One region of the Kitasatospora sp. NPDC088779 genome, then DNA from elsewhere that is predicted to be linked to it. Evidence: riboswitches for the same ligand, from Rfam matches in the RefSeq annotation. Region 1 holds a riboswitch; the other holds the start of a gene.
What was found. Region 1 has a riboswitch for cyclic di-AMP ahead of AB0P03_RS01605 (glycoside hydrolase family 16 protein). Riboswitches for the same ligand answer to the same signal wherever they lie in the genome.
Positions count from the first base shown of each region.

Region 2: another riboswitch for cyclic di-AMP. It lies ahead of AB0P03_RS28260 (transglycosylase family protein); the one in region 1 lies ahead of AB0P03_RS01605 (glycoside hydrolase family 16 protein).

Region 1 is NZ_JBFBHW010000002.1:3,404-6,764, reverse strand. Features, by position in the region: gene AB0P03_RS01610 (lipase) at 1-857, shown strand, start outside; cyclic di-AMP (ydaO/yuaA leader) riboswitch at 1,116-1,282, shown strand; gene AB0P03_RS01605 (glycoside hydrolase family 16 protein) at 1,285-2,664, shown strand; gene AB0P03_RS01600 (hypothetical protein) at 2,684-3,169, opposite strand.
Region 2 is NZ_JBFBHW010000036.1:14,517-17,877, forward strand. Features, by position in the region: gene AB0P03_RS28255 (hypothetical protein) at 1-835, shown strand, start outside; cyclic di-AMP (ydaO/yuaA leader) riboswitch at 1,270-1,430, shown strand; gene AB0P03_RS28260 (transglycosylase family protein) at 1,417-2,811, shown strand; gene AB0P03_RS28265 (LacI family DNA-binding transcriptional regulator) at 2,921-3,361, opposite strand, start outside.

The sequences.
Region 1 (3,361 bases):
CCTCCGCCTGCCCGTCCACCGGCCTCGCCCAGTACCTCGCCGGCACCGGCCACCGGGTGTTCGCCATCGGCTTCGCCCACAAGCAGGGCGACAACCTGCTCCAGGCGCAGGCCGTCGGCGACGCCGTCGCGCTGATCCGGGCCCGCCTCGGCGTCCCGCAGGTGGACGTGGTGGCTTGGAGCAAGGGCGAGGTCGCCGCCCGGGCGTACGTGTCCTCGGTGCGCCCGTCCTGGGGGCGGGCCTACGCGGGCGACGTGCGCCGCCTGATCACCCTCGGGGGCCCGAACGGCGGGCTCGACTACGTGTACGCGCACGGCTGGTCGTTCGACCTCGCGAGCTGGCCGGCCTGCGGCGGCACCGCCAACGCGCCGTCCCCGCACCTCTACATGACCTGCTACGGCACCTACACGGCGCAGCCCTGCCTCGGCGTGCTGCCCACCGGCGGCTACGACTGCTACCCGGGCCAGCGCCAGCTGCTCGCCCGCTGGGACGGCCGGTACGGGGTGGACGGCACCGCCCAGGACTGGTGGACCACCTACTACGGCGGCCAGGGCTTCTACACCTCCGGCCAGGGCATCCAGGCGGCGATCGACGCCGGTTCGCTGATCGCGCCGCTGCAACAGGCGGGCGTCCCCGCGTCGGTGCGCACCTATCTGCTCGCGGGCGGGTCCGCCGACATCCCGGGCGTGCTCAACGAGAACCGGGGGCCCAGCGACGGCATCGTGTTCACCGCGAGCGCCCTGGACACCACCGGCATCGCGACGATCGGCGGCACCCGGCTGCTCACCGGCCTCAACCACCTGGAACTCGCCTGGGCACCGGAGGCCGAGAGCCAGGTCGACAACTGGCTCGCTTGACCCGTGGACCCGTGGACCCGTGGACCCGTGGACCCGTGACCCGTCGATTCGCCGATCCGTCGTTCGGCAGCTCGACGGCTCCGCTGATCCGTCCCAACTGATCCACCACGCAGCGTCGTTGATCGACACCACTGTGACCTGTGCGACAACCGGCCCGGGCAGGTTGTCCGTTCACGGACGGCCCGCCTAGCCTGCAACCGTCGTCCGCCCTCGCGGACCCCCGCCGCCGGGACGCCGAGTCCTGTCCACCCGCCGGCCGGCAACCGAGCACCACAGCGGACGGGAGCGGGGGAACCAAGGTCAGCGCCCGGCCCGTACGCTCCCGCGTGCGGGCCGTGGCTAGGGGTGAAGCCGCTTCCACCGGCGGCCGGGCTGCCTCAGCCCGAATCCGACAGCTCACCTCGCAGGCGTCGCAGAGGACACTGCCATGCACCAGCCTGCCCGGCGCCGCGCGCCGCGCCACGCCCGCCCCTCCCGCCGGGGCCGCAACGCCACCCTCGCCGTCACCGGAGCGCTCGCCGTCACCGGCGCCGGACTGCTCGGCCTGCCGGCCGTCTCCGGCGCCCAGGCCGCCACCGCCCCGACCGTCACCCAGGACCGGCTCGCCCCGGCGACCATGGTCGCCAACCAGGCCGCCACCGCCTCGCTGACCCTCCACTCCTCGGCCTGCTTCACCGCGAAGACCGTCGGCGTGGGCGTCCGGAACGCGGCCGGTGCGAACCTCGACTTCCCGGGCAACGCCTCCAATGTGCAGATCTGCCCGAGCGGCCTGTCCTTCACCAGCGGCGCACGCGCCCTGCCGGCCGGGACGTACACCCAGTTCGGCTTCTGGCAGGACCTCGGCGGGACCTGGCACAACCTGGCCTCGCAGCAGCTGGTGGTCTCCAGCACCCCGACTCCGCCCCCGACCCCGACGCCCACCACGACGCCGACTCCGCCCCCGACCCCGACGGCGACCCCGACCCCGACGGCGACCCCCACCGCGAAGCCGACCCCCACCGCGAAGCCGACCCCCACCGCGAAGCCGACCCCGACGAGCAGCCCGAGCACGAGCAGCCCGAGCCCGAGCAGCCCGAGCGCCACCGCCAGCCCGTCGGCCGGCACCCCCGCATCCCCGGTCGCCGGCAAGTCGCTGACCTGGTCCGACGAGTTCAACGGCCCGATCAGCTGGGGCTCGCGCTGGGTCGGCGACAAGAGCACCGCGTACAAGTACGGCAACCACAACCCGGACGACAACAAGCTCGACCTGCTGAACAAGAACAACGTCAGCGTCGCGAACGGGGTCGCCACCTTCACCGCCGCGCCCGGCACCACCACGCTGGAGAACGGCAAGCAGGCCTGGAACACCGGCTTCCTGACCACCGAGGGCTCCAGCGAGGGCTTCCAGGTCAGGACCGGCGACTACGCCGAGACCCGGGTCAAGCTGCCGTCCGGCTCCGGCGCCTGGCCGGCCTTCTGGACCTGGAAGAACGGCAACGGGGAGGTCGACTCCTTCGAGTATCACCCCGACAACCCGAACCTGCTGGAGCTGACCAACCACGTCAACCCCGGCAACCCCAAGTACTACACCGACGCCGGCGCCGTCGCGAAGGACCAGTGGGTGACCATCGGCACCTATTACGGCGCCACCTCGGTGGACTGGTACGTCAACGGCGCCAAGGTGTTCTCGGACGGCAAGGGCGTCGGCGCCAACTGGTCGGCGTACCTGATCCTCAACCTGTCGGTCGGCGCGGGGAAGTACCACCCGGCGCCGCAGGGCACCGCCCCGATCACCTTCGCCGCCGACTACGTCCGCGTGTACCGGTAGGGCCTTCGGGGCTTCCGGGTCAGGAACCGGGAGCCGTCTCGACCACCGTGATGTCGAACGGCTGCCGGTTGTTCCCCTCGTCCGGGTCGTCCACGCCGCGCACCGAGACCGAGCCGCCGGTGAGCTTGCCGATCCGCAGGTCCGGGGAGAGGCGCACCGGTACCAGCGCGGTCGCGCTGCGCAGCGGGGGCAGTCCGGCCGGGAAGACACAGCGCACCTGCCGGCCGTTGAGCCGCACCTCGCAGTCCTCGGGGAAGTACGGGCCCACTGGGGAGACCCCGGGAGGCAGCGTCACCAGCACGGTGAACGGTGCGGCGGTGGTGTCCGGGCCGCGGTTGGCGATGAAGGCGTGGACGGTGGTGGTGCCGCCGGGCGGGGCGGCGTCCGGGTCGAGCCGGACCACCTCCAGATCGGAGCGGGACGCCGTGGGGGCTGCCGTGTCCACCGCCGGCCGGGGCTCGGGCCGCCGCAGCGCCCAGGACGGGCCGGCGGTCAGCGTCGCCACCGAACAGCCGGCCGCCATCGCGGCGACGAGCGAGGCCGCGCGGAATCCGCGGAGCCTGCTGGCCTGCCCGGACCCGCCCCGCCTGGACCCGCCCTGCCCGGACCCGCCTCGCATTGTCGAACGCCTGTACGTCATCGTCGTCCACCCTGTCCCGGGGCCCCGGCCGCCCGCGCCGCTGCGGGCCGCGTCCGC
Region 2 (3,361 bases), on a different contig from region 1:
GCCCGAGTCCCGCTCGGTCGTCGAGGAGCTGCTGTCGATCGTCCGCAGCGAGCAGGGCGACATCCAGACCGCCGTCGGCTACCTCCCGGGCGAAGCCGCCCAGGGCGCCGACAGCGACGACCGCACCGTCGCCGAACTGCTGGCCATGGCCGCCGAGGCCGGCCTGCCCGCGCCGGTCCTGGTGCCGCTGGTACCCGGCCCGCACGGATTCCTGACCGAACTCCACGCCCTCGCCGCCGAGTACGGAGCCCCCGTCACCGACGTGCTCGGCCCGCACCCGCTGCTCGCCGAGGCCGTGCACGTGCGCCTGTCCGAGGCCGGCCTGGCGCGTGCCGACCGGGCCCGGCTGTTCGCCATCGCGACCGCCGCGGACGGCGTCGTGCTGACCACCGTCGGCGGCGAGGAGGCCGCTGCCGCTGCCGGCATCACCGGTGTCCTGCTGGCGGCCCGGCTGGCCGTCCCGGTCGTGCCCGCCGCGCTCGACGTGCCGGGCTCGGTCGCCGCGGCCGTCAACCACCTCAAGGAGACCGGCTCCCAGCGCCCGGCGCTGGCCCCGCTGGTGATCGGGCCGGAGGCCGACTCCGAGCTGCTCGCCACGGCCGCCGAGGAGACCGGCTGCCCGTCCGCGGCGCCGCTGGGCGCCTACCCGACGGTCGGCCAGCTGATCGCCTCCACCTACCTGGCCGCGCTGCCGGCGCCCTCCCCCGAGGCCCTGGCGCGGGCCGAGGCCGAGGCGGCGGAGGCCGCCGAGGGCACCCACGCCGACCACTCCGGCCGGGGTGGTCGCGCCGCTCACGCCGCTCACGCCGCCGCCGAGGAGTCGGCCGGCCAGTAGTAGCGGTCACCGTACGTGTGAAGGGCCCGGAACGGCTACGTTCCGGGCCCTTCCCGCTTGTCCCGTAAGGGAGTTAAAGGACGAATGGGTGTGATGTCCGTTCTATCCGTATTTGTTCACCATCGCTCGACGCATCCCCCGATGACCACAGTGCGGACACGCCGCCCTCCCGACGGGCGGGCCCCCGGGCGACCCGACCCACCGTCACCTGCCTCCTGAAGCGCAGACAGTTGCGCGCACCCTTCGCGGGGTTGCCGGAAATCGGTCATTTCCGATCGCGACAAGCGAGGGGAACGACCGTTCTCGCCAAACCGTGATGCGCGTCACAGGTGTTTGCAGTTTGAACTTAAGTCTGCTTAACGTGCTCCCCGTTCGTGGCCACACGAACCCAGTTCATCCGCGACGCCGAGTCCTGCCGTCGGATGTCCTGGCAGCGCGAAAACGCACCACGGCAGGAGCGGGGGACCCACAGGTAAGTCGCCCCGGACCGTTCCCCGGAACGATCCAGGGCTAGGGGTGAAGCCGCGCCCACAGCGCGGCCGGGCAACTCCAGCCCGAATCCGACAGCTCACCTCGCAGGCGTGGGAGAGGACTGCGTCTTCATGCTGCCCACCAACGGCACCCGTCTGTCCAGTCGTACCCGACGCGTGATCGCCGCCGTCGGCGTCGCGGGCGTCGGCCTCACCATCCCCTGCCTCACCTCCGGCACGGCCTCCGCCGCCTCCGTCGCCACCTGGGACAAGGTCGCCCAGTGCGAGAGCACCGGCAACTGGAGCATCAACACCGGCAACGGCTTCTACGGCGGACTGCAGTTCACCTCCAGCACCTGGGCCGCCTTCGGCGGCACCGCCTACGCCCCCCAGGCCAACCAGGCCACCAAGGACCAGCAGATCGCCGTCGCCGAGAAGGTCCTCGCCTCGCAGGGCCCCGGCGCCTGGCCGGTGTGCTCGGTCCAGGCCGGCCTGACCAAGGGCGGCACCCCGGCCGCCGTCGACACCTCGGCCGGCTCGACCACCGGCTCGGCTGCCGGTTCGACCGCCACCAAGCCCGCCGCGAAGCCGGCCGCCCCGGCCGCCAAGCCCGCGCAGACCCAGACCCCGGCCCCGGCCGCGAAGCCCGCCAAGCCGGCCGCACCGGCCCAGGACCAGGCGCAGGCCCCCGCCGACTCCACCAACGGCACCTCGGCCCAGAAGGGCCAGAGCCAGGCCCGGAACAGCGCCCAGCCCCAGGCCGACGACTACACCGTCGCCTCCGGCGACTGGCTGTCCTCGATCGCCGACAAGCACAACCTCCAGGGCGGCTGGCAGCGGCTGTACGAACTCAACCGCGGCACCCTGACCGAGGGCCCGGACTCCATCTACCCGGGCCAGCGCCTCTCGTTCAAGGACGGCGGCCAGGCCCAGCAGTCGGCTCAGGCCGACCGGTCCGGCTCCGGCTCGTCGGCCACGTCCGGCTCGGACTTCACCTGGTTCGACCGCTCGCAGAAGTCCGGCCAGACCTCCAACGGCGCTGTCGCGAGCGCCAAGCCGGCCGCCCAGCCCCAGGCCCCGGCCACCAAGCCGGCCTCCAAGCCGGCCGCCCAGGCTCAGACCCCGGCTCAGACCCCGGCCGCCACCGGCAGCATGGCCGCCGCGGTCTCCTTCGCCCAGTCGAAGGTCGGCCAGGCGTACGTCTACGGCGGTACCGGCAACGGCGGCTGGGACTGCTCCGGCCTGACCCAGGCCGCGCTGCGCGCCGCGGGCGTCTCCGTCCCGCGCGTCGCCGCCGACCAGGCCGCCGCCAGCACCCGCGTCTCGCTGGACAGCCTGCAGGCGGGCGACCTGCTGTTCTGGTCCAACAACGGCCAGAACTCCGGCGTCTACCACGTCGCGATCTACATCGGCGGCGGCCAGTACGTCGAGGCCGCCAACCCGAGCTCGGGCGTGCGCCTGCAGACCGTCGCCAATTGGGCGCCGGACTTCGCCGGCCGGGTCTGAGCACGACCGACGGGTGACAGCCGACAACTGACGGCTGACCCGGCACCCGGGCGGCACACAACGGGCCCCGGAGAGCAACTGCTCTCCGGGGCCCGTCCGTTGACCGTCCTCAGCGCGCGCAGGCCCCCGTGGACCCGCGCATGACCAGCTCCGGCTGGAACATGAACTCCCCGCGCTGGACCGCGTTTCCGCCGACCTCCTCCAGCAGCGCGTCCACCGCCGCGGTCGCCATCGCCTCGACCGGCTGGCGGATCGTGGTCAGCGGCGGCTCGGTGAAGGCGATCAGCGGCGAGTCGTCGAAGCCGACCACCGAGACGTCGTGCGGCACCGACAGCCCACGCTGCCGCACCGCCCGGATCGCCCCGAGCGCCATCATGTCGCTGCCGCAGACGATCGCCGTGCAGCCCTTGTCCAGCAGCGCGCCGGCCGCCGCGTGCCCGCCCTCCACGCTGAACAGCGTGTGGTGGACGAGTTCCTCGGCCTCCTCCTGGCTCCGTCCCAGCACCTCGCGCATCGCCGCCGTGAAGCCCTCGATCTTGCGCAGCACCGG